DNA from 4 places in the Exiguobacterium sp. SH31 genome. Region 3 is predicted to be linked to each of the others. Evidence: riboswitches for the same ligand, from Rfam matches in the RefSeq annotation. Region 3 holds a riboswitch; each other region holds the start of a gene.
What was found. A riboswitch is a leader RNA that binds a small molecule or an ion and turns the genes downstream of it on or off. The one in region 3 is predicted to bind S-adenosylmethionine.
Positions count from the first base shown of each region.

Region 1: another riboswitch for S-adenosylmethionine. It lies ahead of A6395_RS01250 (aminotransferase class I/II-fold pyridoxal phosphate-dependent enzyme); the one in region 3 lies ahead of metK (methionine adenosyltransferase).
Region 2: another riboswitch for S-adenosylmethionine. It lies ahead of mtnK (S-methyl-5-thioribose kinase); the one in region 3 lies ahead of metK (methionine adenosyltransferase).
Region 4: another riboswitch for S-adenosylmethionine. It lies ahead of msrA (peptide-methionine (S)-S-oxide reductase MsrA); the one in region 3 lies ahead of metK (methionine adenosyltransferase).

Region 1 is NZ_LYTG01000007.1:12,693-15,807, forward strand. Features, by position in the region: gene A6395_RS01245 (iron-containing alcohol dehydrogenase family protein) at 1-329, opposite strand, end outside; gene A6395_RS01250 (aminotransferase class I/II-fold pyridoxal phosphate-dependent enzyme) at 326-1,501, opposite strand; SAM riboswitch class I at 1,578-1,678, opposite strand; gene A6395_RS01255 (AI-2E family transporter) at 1,856-2,956, shown strand.
Region 2 is NZ_LYTG01000041.1:50,201-53,315, forward strand. Features, by position in the region: gene mtnA (S-methyl-5-thioribose-1-phosphate isomerase) at 1-720, opposite strand, end outside; gene mtnK (S-methyl-5-thioribose kinase) at 717-1,871, opposite strand; SAM riboswitch class I at 1,953-2,055, opposite strand; SAM riboswitch class I at 2,261-2,363, shown strand; gene A6395_RS06805 (2,3-diketo-5-methylthiopentyl-1-phosphate enolase) at 2,435-3,115, shown strand, end outside.
Region 3 is NZ_LYTG01000023.1:51,145-54,259, forward strand. Features, by position in the region: partial or broken gene A6395_RS15660 (IS1182 family transposase) at 1-119, shown strand, start outside; gene metK (methionine adenosyltransferase) at 278-1,486, opposite strand; SAM riboswitch class I at 1,618-1,737, opposite strand; gene pckA (phosphoenolpyruvate carboxykinase (ATP)) at 2,055-3,115, shown strand, end outside.
Region 4 is NZ_LYTG01000010.1:2,959-6,073, forward strand. Features, by position in the region: gene A6395_RS01500 (amidase family protein) at 1-1,135, opposite strand, end outside; gene A6395_RS16060 (hypothetical protein) at 1,256-1,417, shown strand; SAM riboswitch class I at 1,462-1,561, shown strand; gene msrA (peptide-methionine (S)-S-oxide reductase MsrA) at 1,625-2,149, shown strand; gene A6395_RS01510 (hypothetical protein) at 2,597-3,115, shown strand, end outside.

The sequences.
Region 1 (3,115 bases), on a different contig from region 3:
GCGGCACAGTTCGAGGCGAGCGTCGGGATGACGATCAGCGGGACACCTTGCCGGTAAGCGACGAGTTTCGCCGTGTCGACGAGCTTACCCCCACCGATGGCAATGAGGACGTCCACATTTTTCAAACGGAGCCGTTCGACCTCAGCGTCCGTGCATTCGCCGCCGAACAGCGATGTCGGATAGGCAGTGATCGCTGGCAGGACGCGCTTGACGACGTCAAAACCGTTCTGTCCGCGCAGCACGTGAGCACGACGGCCATCGATCAATTCATCGAGCCGCTCGAGCGCGTCATCCGCATGGTCGTACTCGAGCACGGCTTGGCGGATCATGCCCGGACCTCTTCATACGTCGCAAACAGTTTCTCGATCCGCTCGACGGCCTCGTCGATCTTCGGCTCGGCGGAGACGAGCCCGAACCGGACGTACCGCTCGCCTTCTGAGCCGAAGAAATAGCCCGGCGTCACGGCGACCCCTGCCTCGTGGAGCAGCTTATGGGAGAACGATTTGGCGTCCCCGTCCGGCACTTTCGCCCAGACGAAGAACGAGCCACTCGGGGCCGTGATGTCCCATCCGGCCTGACGTAACCCGTCGACGAGCCGGTCGCGGCGGGCCTCATACAACCGTGACAAGTCGTCCCGGAGCGAACGCGGTGACTCGAGCGCGGCGATGGCCGCCTCTTGGATGGCCGAGAACACGCTCACATGGACGTGGTCCTGGTACGTGTTGATCGCCTCGATGATGTCGCGGTTGCCGACGGCGAAAGCGACCCGCCAGCCGGACATGTTGAACGCCTTCGACATCGTATACACCTCGATGCCGATGTCTTTCGCACCCGGCGCCTGCAGGAAGCTCGGCGGGACGTGACCGTCGAAACCGATGCTGCCGTAGGCGAAGTCGTGGACGACCATGAGGTCATGCTTATTCGCGAACCGGACCGTGTCGTCAAAGAACGCGGGCGACGCGACGGCGCCGGTCGGATTGCTCGGGTAGTTCAAATACATGAGTCGCGCCCCCTGCGGATCGAGCGTCTCGTAATCAGGAAGATAGCCGTTCTCTTCCCGGAGGACGAGGTCGTGGACGACCGCTCCGGCGAGACGTGCCCCCGAGATGTAGTCCGGATAGCCCGGGTTCGGTAGCAACATGCCGTCACCTGGTTCGAGAACACATTGCGGGAGCGTGATGAGTCCCGACTTGCTGCCGATCAAGATGGCCACTTCGGTCTCGGCATCGAGCGCGACGCCGTATTCGGTCTGGTAGAATGTCGCGACCGCTTGCTTCAGGCGCGTCTGTCCCCGGAACGGTCCGTATTGGTGCGTCGCCGGGTCGAGCAGGGCCGTCTGCAGCGCCTCGCAGATCGAGGCCGGTGTCGGCAAGTCGGGCGTCCCTTGGCCGAGCCGGATGACGTCGCGGCCTGAACGCTCGAGTGCGGCGACTTCGGCGGCGAGTCCGACGAAATGCTGGGGTGGTAACGTTTTAAGTAACTTCGAGCGTCTGTCTGTCATGAATAGTCCTCCTATGCAAAAACACCCCTTTCCGAGGAAAGGGGTGTCGAGATACGGACGTATTCAAACAACCACCTTTCCATCTCTCAAGGTCACCTTGCTGGAATTAGCACAGTATTGAAACAATCTGTTGCTGAAGCTTCATCGGGCCAGTCCCTCCGCTTCTCTTGATAGAAAGTGTTTTTATATGCAATTGATAATTTCTGTAATATGTCATTTAGTAAACCAAACGTTACCAACCTTGTCAATCCTTATTTCAAAAATTCCTTACCGCTATTGAATCCCGGTAAAAAAACGTTCATAGTAAAAGGTGAACGTTATTCTGCAAAATTTACAGCATGAGGGGATAGACCATTGGAACTAAACCGTCAGTTAATATGGAAGTTGAGCGTGATCGGACTGATCCTGCTCGTCCTATGGAAAGTCATCAGCGAGCCGGACACGATTTCTCGGGTCCTGCAGTATGCGTTTCAGCTGTTGACGCCGATCATAATGGGGATTGCCATCGCGCTGCTCCTCAACACCGTCCTATCCTATATAGAAGAGCGGTTCCACTTGAAGCGTTATCAAGGCTTGTTGATCGTCTACGTCACGTTCATTGGGATCCTCGTCGTGTCAGCGGTGACGCTGTTCCCACGCATCTATTCGAGTGTCGCCTCTCTCATCGAGGAGCTCCCGTTTTACATTCGCCAAATCGACGGCTTTCTCGGGCAGCTGAAAACGTATGTCGAGGAGTATAATGCGACGATTGCCCAGGCCATCGACTTCAATCGGTTCGAGGAACGGTATTCCGGATGGGTCGAGACGGCCGTCGTGTCTTCGGTCGGTTACGTATCGAGCTTCACGATGACGTTGATCAACTTGCTGATCGGGATCGTCATCTCGATCTACTTGTTGAAAGACAAGGAAGTGTTCGCCCGGATGTTCAAGCGTCTGCTGTATGCGATGTTCCCGGTCGCTTCGGCGAAGACGACGATCGACATCTTCCAAGAGATGGACTATATCTTTAAACGCTACATCATCGGAAAGTCGCTCGACTGTCTCATCATCGGCGTGATGGCTGTCATCGGGCTCTTGATCATCGGTGCACCTTACGCGCTCTTGCTCGGTGTCATCATCGGGGTGCTGAACTTCATCCCATACGTCGGACCGCTCTTAGGGATGATCCCGGCGTTCATCATCACCTACTTCTACGACCCGTTCACGGCCCTGCTCGTCTTGTTGTTCATTTTCTTGCTGCAACAGTTCGACGGACTTTGGCTCGGGCCGAAAATTCTCGGCGACAGCGTCGGGATCACCCCGTTCTGGGTCATCACATCGATCATCATCGGGGGGAGCCTGTTCGGCCTCGTCGGGATGTTCATCAGCGTACCCGTGACCGCGATGATTCAAGTCGTCTTGTCCCGGTTGATCGATTATCGGCTCACCCGAAAGAATTTAAATGAACTGTTATGACGCAAGTCAAAATATGTTGACACATTTCAATAATCTGTCATACAGTTGAAAAGAAGAGTAAACTTACAGAAAGGAGGACCCGCCATGTCAGTCATGACGCAGCCACATCGTATCCAATTTCATACTGACAGGTCGGGGTCTTCCGTTTCATGAACTGTA
Region 2 (3,115 bases), on a different contig from region 3:
ACCCGTCCGTGTGATGCGGTCAGCGCCGACGATGATGGCGTCGACCCCTTTCGCCTGAATCGTCCAAGCGGCCATATTGTCGGTGATGAGCGTGACATCGATGTCGGCCTGGTCGAGCTCCCAGACGGTCAGGCGTGCCCCTTGGAGGAGCGGCCGCGTCTCACAAGCGAAGACGTTAAACGCGATACCTCGCTCTTTCCCGACGTAAAACGGAGCGAGCGCAGTCCCGTAACGCGACGTCGCGATCGCCCCGGCGTTACAGATTGTTAAGACGTTCCCCCCTGCTGGCAGCACCGTGAGCGCATGCTCCCCGATGGCCCGATACGTGTCGACGTCTCGCTCGAACAGCGCGATGGCCCGATGTTTGATGTCGGTCGCGATCCTTTCAAAGTCGACGCCGACGTTCAGCCCGAGAAGTGACTCGATCACGTTTTGCAGATTGACCGCCGTCGGTCGCGTCGCGATCAATCGACGGCCGACGAGGTCGAGCCGGCGTGTGAAGTCCGGGTCATCCTGGAGGCGGACCGCTTCTTTCGCGAGCACGAATGCGCCGAAATAGGCGATGGCCGGCGCGCCTCGGACTTGTAACGTCTCGATGGCGTGCTCCGCCTGTTCGAGCGTCGCGATCGTCACGTACCGCTCCTCATGCGGCAGTAACGTTTGGTCTAAAATGACGAGCTCGTCCCGGGACGGTTCGAAGCGAATGTTTTGGACTGTCATACGCGTACCCCCGCTAACAGCGTCACTAATTCATCGATTGTCCGGACATCGTGGCGCTGTTTAATGAGCGTCGTGCCGAGCGTGAGCGCTTCCCGTTTCCGCTCGAGCCGGACCGTTTCCGGTAACGTCTCGAGGTCATTGACTCCGGCGAGACCGATGGTGCGGCGAATCAGTTCGCATCCGGCGTAGCCAATCGTGTCACTAAAGATGGTTTGAAGTAGTTCATCGACGAACCCGTCCGTGTTGAACGGTTCGACCGCCGTCTCAAACTTCGTCCGGAACGTCTTCTCAAACGTCTCCCATACCGTCAATACGTCGGTGAACCGCTCGAACCGTTTGAGTGGGTCATGGAACGTCGATAGCGTCAAATGGGCGACGATTTGCCCGATGTCAAAGCCGAACGGTCCGTAAAAAGCGAACTCTGGATCGATGACTTTCGTCTCTTGTTGCGTCGCGAAGATGCTGCCTGTATGTAAGTCCCCGTGCAAGAGCGCGTCGTGTTTCGTGACGAAACCGACTTTCAGTTTCGTGACCTCCACTTTCAATTTCTGGTCACGCCAAAGCGCTTCGACGTCCTGACGGAGCGCGGTTTCGATGTTGTTCGATTCGGCATCTTTGTACGGATCGATGAAGATCAGTTTTTCAGTGATGTCGCACAGTTCCGGGTTGTAATAATCCCGTTCTTTCCGCTTCTTCTCAATCGGGCCGGCCGCATAGTCTGACGTCTCAAACAACGTCTGTCCTAAAAACTCACCGATGTGACGGGCGAGTTCAGGATACGTTTTCCCTTCCAAATAGCCCGTCCGGACGATATCAAAGTCAGACAAGTCTTCTAAAATCGTGTAGGCGAGCGTCCGGTCACTGCCGAGAACGACCGGGACGAAACGCGGGACGACACTGGCGAATTCGCGCAACGCGAGCTGCTCGATCCACGCCCGTTCAAGTGTGAGCGGCCAACTCTCGCCGACGACTTTCGCATACGGTAGCGCCTGCTTGACGATGAGGCTCGTTTCGCCTTGACGGATGCGGAAGACGAGGTTCAAGTTGCCGTCCCCGATCTCCTCACAATGCGCGATGCCCCCATCTTCGAGTAACCCTAACGTTCTGACGTGCTCGACGACTGTCTGTTCTGTAAATGGTTGATAAGCCATGTCTGTTTCCCCTTTCGGTATATTCCCCACAAAAAAAGCCCCTTTCTCCGCGAGAAAGAGGCACAGCCGTAACGGTTGTTCCTCTCATCTGTCAGACGTATGTCTGGTGGATGTAGCACCGTGCCTACTGGTCGGTTGCTGCGGCGTCATCGGGCCAATTCCCTCTGCCAACTCGCGATAAGAGTGTCGTATTCGATTGTGTGAACTTGTTGTGATGAATATTACGGACTCGACCCCACCTTTGTCAACGGCAATTTGCTGGAGCAACGGTCACTTTTTTTATGCATATATGGTAACAACGAACTCAAACTTTTTTTCTCAAAAAAAGGAATTGACGAACCGGATATTGTGTGACAAAATTCAATTAAATTTCACAACTTCAAAATACATTCTTATCAAGAGCAGACGGAGGGGACAAGCCCGATGATGTCGCAGCAACCGACCCGATTGGGCACGGTGCTAATTCTTGCAGCGTAAGCTGAGAGATAAGAGTTCATTTTTTTATGATGACCTCTTGCCTCGGCATGGGGTCATTTTTTGTTTGACCGGAAGGAGGAACGAACATGAGTATTACTGCCACATATGAAATCAGCCGGACGGACCGCGTCGCGACTGTCGCCGAGAAAATCGCCCTCGAACTGACTGTCGGCACGTGGACGGAACTGCCTCACCTAGAGCAAGAACAATTAAAGGCGTATCGGGGCGAGGTCGTCTCAACGACGCATACGGAAACGACGAGCCGCTTCACAATCCGTTATCCGCTCCATAACGTCACGCCCGACTTCTCATCCATCTTGACGACGACGTTCGGGAAATTATCGCTCGATGACTCGGTACGCTTGATCGACTTAACGTTACCCGAAACGCTTGCATCTGAATTCCCTGGAGCAAAGTTCGGTGTTCAAGGCGTTCGTGAGTTGCTCGACGTACATGATCGCCCGCTCGTCATGAGCATCTTTAAAGGGATCATCGGCCGTGATTTACGCTTCTTAGAACAGCAACTTCGAGACCAGCTCGCCGGCGGCATCGACATCGTCAAAGATGATGAAATCCTATACGACAACCCGCTCACTCCGTCGCTTGAACGAGCTAAAATCGGAGCGGCCGTCATCCAAGAACAGTTCGAAACGACCGGGAAACGTTCGCTCTATGCCATCACGCTCAGCGGCCCGGTGTTCGGGCTGCGTGACCAAGCGCTCCGCTTGATCGAGGCGGGCGCGACGGCACTGTTGTTCAACGTCTAT
Region 3 (3,115 bases):
CCGATGCGAAAGAGCTTCACGGGCTCCGCTTCACGTTCTACCGGGGGACCGAGAAGGTCCAGTGCGCCAACCTGGTGGCAGCCACCGCACAAAACATGAAGAAATTGGCCAACCTGTTGGCCGAAAAAGACCGTCTACATAGCATTTCTTCAATTTTATGCCGGGCAGAGCGCCTCGAGCTCGATGAACACAAAAAGAGACGAACCAAATCGCGATGGGCGATTTGGTTCGTCAACAGCCTGACGACCTTTCTCGCGAAAGGTCGTTTTTTTATTGCTTATGCGAAACGTTTTGCGCCTTCTTCAAGAACTGCCGCTTTGTCCGTCTGCTCCCATGGGAGTTCAACGTCTGTGCGGCCAAAGTGTCCGTAAGCTGCTGTCTGTCTGTAGATCGGGCGACGAAGGTCGAGCATCTTGATGATGCCGGCCGGACGAAGGTCGAAGTTCTCACGGATGAGTTCAACGAGTTCAGTCTCGCTCAATTTACCAGTGCCGAACGTGTCCACCGCGATTGAAACCGGGTGTGCGACACCGATCGCGTATGCAAGTTGAACTTCCGCTTTGTCAGCAAGTCCAGCTGCCACGAGGTTTTTCGCCACGTAGCGGGCCGCGTATGCTGCCGAACGGTCAACTTTGGTAGGATCTTTACCTGAGAACGCACCACCGCCGTGGCGAGCGTATCCACCGTATGTGTCGACGATGATTTTACGTCCTGTGAGACCTGCATCACCTTGTGGTCCACCGATGACGAAACGGCCAGTCGGGTTGATGAAGTATTTTGTCTCGGCGTCGATGAGTTCAGCCGGGATGACTGCTTCGATCACGTGTTCTTTAAGGTCCGCTTGGATTTGCTCGAGCGTGATGTCTTCTGCATGTTGTGTCGAGATGACGATCGTATCGATACGGACCGGGTTGTTGTCTTGGTCGTATTCGACAGTTACTTGTGTCTTACCGTCTGGACGAAGGTAAGCGAGCGTTCCGTTTTTGCGAACTTCTGCCAAGCGACGTGACAATTTGTGAGCAAGTGAGATCGGGAGCGGCATGAGTTCAGGTGTCTCGTTCGTTGCATAACCGAACATGAGGCCTTGGTCACCGGCACCGATCGCATCGATCTCTTCGTCAGTCATTTGACCTTCACGAGCTTCGAGCGCTTGGTCGACACCGAGGGCGATGTCTGCCGACTGCTCGTCGATTGCTGTGAGTACAGCACAAGTCTCAGCGTCAAAACCATATTTGGCACGCGTGTAGCCGATCTCACGAACAGTTTCACGTACAACTTTCGGGATATCCACGTAAGTCGATGTCGTGATTTCACCAGCTACGAGCACGAGACCTGTCGTGACAGACGTCTCAGCCGCAACGCGGGCGTTTGGATCTTCAGCCAAAATTGCATCCAAAATCGCATCTGAGATTTGGTCACAAATTTTATCCGGATGTCCTTCAGTGACGGACTCCGAAGTGAAAAGTCGACGGTTCAAGTTTGACATTTCGAAAAACCTCCTATTAATAAGGGTGATGTGTGGACGGTACTCGTTCCCCTTACGCGTTGCTTTGGGACGGTAATGAAAAAAACCTTTCGCCACGTTCAATGGGAAAGGTTGAATCGTTCTTCCTTACCCTCTTATCGTTCGAAGCTGTCGCTTCGCTTCAGGATAGCACCTTTTCCGAAAAAGACTACAGGATCGGACGGTTGCTGGGCTTCGTAGGGCCTTGTTCCCTCCACCGCTCAGAATAAGAGTATCCGTTACGAACACCATCATATAAATGCCATACCGTTCTGTCAAGCGTATCTGCTTAATTTGTAAATTTCTTCGTAATCACGGAAATCATTTATGTTTGTGAAATATCAAACATTTTTTTGACGGTTTCCGTTTTTTCACTCCCCGCTTATACAGAATATGTTAGAATGTCCTTGTAAGAAAGCGCTTACTTTAAAGGGTAAAGAAATGCTTGTTTTTGATTAGTGTGTCACATATAATAAAAATGTCATACTAATTAAACGCGGAAGTATGCGGATTTCATCCACATCTATTTAGGGGAAAGGTGGGATTCAGGATGGCGACTACGCTCCTGAAAATCGAAGAATTAATTAAGGGTGCCGATGTATTACGGAACTTAACCGTTCCAGAATTGGTGGAAGAAGCCATTCGTAACGGTGAAGGCGTACTGACGAAAGACGGGGCTTTATCGGTCAGTACAGGGAAATTCACAGGGCGGTCACCGAAAGACAAATTCGTCGTCCAAGATGAAGTCAGCAACTCGTTAGTAGATTGGGGTCCGGTCAATCAGCCGATCGCAGAAGAAAAATTTACCGCTCTTCTCGACAAAGTCCTCACCCATCTCGAGACGAAACAGAAGCTGTATTATCTCGAAGCTTCGGCTGGAGCAGATGAGCACTACACGTTACCGGTACGCGCCATCACCGAGTACGCATGGCACAGCTTGTTCGCGAAGCAGTTGTTCTTGCGTGAGTGGCCGACAGCCGGTGCGTTTGACCCGTTCACGGTCATTTATGCGCCGAGCTACAAAGCCGACCCAACAGTTGACGGGACGAACTCAGAGACGTTTATCCTCGTTTCGTTCGCCAAGCGTACCATTCTGATCGGGGGAACAGAATACGGCGGCGAAATCAAAAAATCAATCTTCTCGGTCATGAACTTCCTATTACCTGAACAGCACGTCTTGTCGATGCATTGCTCGGCTAACGTCTCGGACGCCGGGGAGACGGCGCTCTTTTTCGGACTATCGGGAACGGGCAAGACAACGCTTTCGGCCGATACGGAACGTCATCTCATCGGTGACGATGAACACGGTTGGTCACCAGACGGCATCTTCAACATCGAAGGCGGTTGCTACGCCAAGACAATCAACTTATCGCGTGAGAACGAGCCGCAAATTTATGACGCCATCCGTTTCGGCTCGTTGATTGAAAACGTCGTCTTGAACGAAGACCGCTCAGCAGACTACAAAAACATCTCGCTCACCGAGAACACGCGAGCAGCTTACCCGATTCAATTTATCGATAACGCGATGCTCCCTTCACGGGCCGGCCACCCGAACACGATCGTCTTCTTGACGGCCGATGCTTACGGGGTGCTCCCGCCGATCAGCAAGTT
Region 4 (3,115 bases), on a different contig from region 3:
CGGCTAAGCGTCGCTCGAGGTAGCTCGACTCGGTCAAACGCCCTGATAACTGATTCGCTTTCTCGAACGTAACTTGTCCGTGCGGGATCGTTTCCGGGTGAAGCTTGTTCCAGTCCATCAAGTCCTTGAGCGTTTCATACGGGAGCGCTGTCGTCGCCAAATACGCCTCGATCCCGAGCTTGAACTCATGGTAGAGGACGTCGCCTTGGTCAAGTCCGTCGTTTGACGGCAGGTCGACTTCGACGAGCTCGACCCCGCTCGCTTTGAGTAACGCCAGCGCCGCTTGATAGAGCGTCTGTTCTTCATCCGACAGTTCAGCCTTCACGAAACCGACACGCATGCCGACGGCTTGACGTTCGTCGAGACACGTCCGGTACGGTGGACCGGCCGGTAGATGTGTCGTCGCCGGGTCCGAATCGTCTTCCCCGCACATCGCTTCTAGTGCGAGCACCGCGTCGCGGAGCGTCCGCGCCATCGGACCGGCCGTATCTTGCGACCGCGAAATCGGGATGATCCCACTCCGGCTGATAAGCCCGACCGTCGGTTTGATACCGACGATGCCGTTATGGACGCTCGGGTGGATGATCGACCCGCTCGTCTCGCTGCCGACGGCGAGCACCGTCAAGTTCGCCGCAACGGCCGCCGCCGAGCCAGAGCTCGAACCGCCGACGTCGAGATTGTCACCATACGGATTGAGCGTCTGTCCACCGACCCCGCTCCATCCGTTCGGCATGTCCTCCGTCAAAAAATTGGCCCATTCCGATAAATTGGCTTTGCCGAGAAGGACCGCCCCGTGCTCACGGAGGCGACGGACGAGTTCAGCGTCACGACCCGCAAAGTGATGCTCGAGCGCCACGGCGCCGGCAGTAGTCCTCATGAGTCCCGCCGTCTCGATGTTGTCCTTGAGTAAAACGGGAATACCGAGGAGTGGCAGCCGGTCTCCGCGTCGGTAGGCACGGTCCGCCGCCTCAGCCTCGAACAACGCGTCCGGGTTCACTTGGATGACCGCTTTCAGTTTATCGTTCAAGCTAGCGATTCGTGTCAAATAGTAGGCCGTCACGTCCCGGGCCGTGAACGTCCCTTCTTTATAGCCGCGCTGTGCGGTCTCGATGTCTAGTTCAAATAAGTCTTGCATCTAGTTCCCTCCTTATAGGCAATGTTATTCGGTATTCGCTGAATGCATCGAATCCCCTTCTTTTTATCGCCATTGGATGTGCAACTTGATACACTAGAAGAAACGTTATTGGAGGTAGCCATGTCCCGCTCTTACATCCTTGTTTTACTGTCCGTGTTCGCCCTGTTCTTTCTACAATTGTTCGGGGATGATTTGCCGTGGGCATTCCCTGCGTCCATCGCCCTCATTATCTTGATTGTTGGTGCCACGCTATTTCAACTTCGGCGCACACCAAATCGTTGACGTTTAAACGAGACAGATGATATGATGCTGTCACCAACTACATATCGATATCTTGAGTGAACGAGAGACCTGGCTCTATGACTTCACAGCAACCTGCTTCGGCAAGGTGCTACTTCCAGCAAGGCATCGCCTTGGACGATATGACAAAACGCTCATGTCGATGACATGGGCGCTTTTTTTGGGAAATTGATCGAGGGGGACTTATGAATGGAAAAAGCAACATTTGCAGGCGGCTGTTTTTGGTGCATGGTGACACCGTTCGAGGAACAGCCAGGCATCGAAGGAATCGTATCCGGTTATACCGGGGGACATGTCGACAACCCGACGTATGAACAAGTGAAAACCGGCACGAGCGGGCATTACGAGGTCGTCGAGATCACGTTCGATCCGGCTCAGTTCGCGTATGAGCGTCTGCTCGAACTGTATTGGATTCAGACGGACCCGACCGACGACGGCGGCCAGTTCCAAGACCGCGGGCAACAATATGCGCCAGCCATCTTCTATCATACGGAAGAACAACGCGTGAAAGCAGAACAGAGCCGCGACGCGCTCGCCGCGAGCGGAAAGTTCAAACAACCGATCGTGACGAAAATCTTACCAGCCGACGTGTTTTATCCGGCCGAAGACTATCATCAGGACTACCATAAGAAGAACCCGAAACACTACAAGGAAGATCGGGCTATTTCAGGACGTGATGAATTTATTGATGTAGCGTGGGCGGAAAAAGCTTAAACAGTATAATTGAAAATGTAAAGACGCGGCCAGTTTGATATGGTCGCGTCTTTACATTTATTCCAGCTTTAACAAGTGATAATGAATTACTTGATCTTGATTCGGAACTTTATCTAGAAGAAAATGAGTTTGGTATTTCATCGAGAAACTCTAATCTTCCGCGGGGCATAAGAAAATCACTTATTCAAAGAATTACAGAAGAATTGTTTCATAACCTCTCTTGCTCAAGTTATAATAACGAACGCATCTGATATTAACAACCAAATTAGACGACCAGTTAAAGCTGGTAACAAATATAGTCGTGTCACTTATACAACCCGAATTAATGGTATGGAATATAAGGTCGGAATACGCTTTTATCGTGATAAATCGAAGAATCCAAGGGTTGATCAATTCTTCCCGACAGAACAGTATTGGTATTTAAAATAATATTATTTGGGAGGATTTATGTACGGTCTAATCGTTACTTTTGCAGAAATCCGGTTCTCAGCTTATGGATCTACTGATGAGTTCTTAATTAGTGAAGCAGCAAAGCAATTGGGCTTATCCGTAAATGACTTTATTGAGGATACCTCAATCGTTGGTAAATTACATTATATTGTGCATTACGATAATGGATCAGAACAACGAGTCACGCTACCAAAAGATGAAGTACACTGGGAATGGGGATACGTCTTCGAAAATTTCATTTATACATGGAAGATGATTTATGAGTGGTTATACAAAAAAGAAATTGGAGACGGCACACCTTTTAAAATCTACGCTTCTTTGTACGAGGCTTATGCTGACTTACTAACACCAGAAGACTATCAAGAATTTATTGCGTTATCTGAAGAAGAAGTGATCAAATTGTATGGGTCCCCGTGGGAAATAGTAGATGATATTGCAAAAAATGAAGAACAAATGGCGTTATATTTAAACAACGACTCTGTGAATTCTAAAAAAATCATGTTGACCCAAGACATA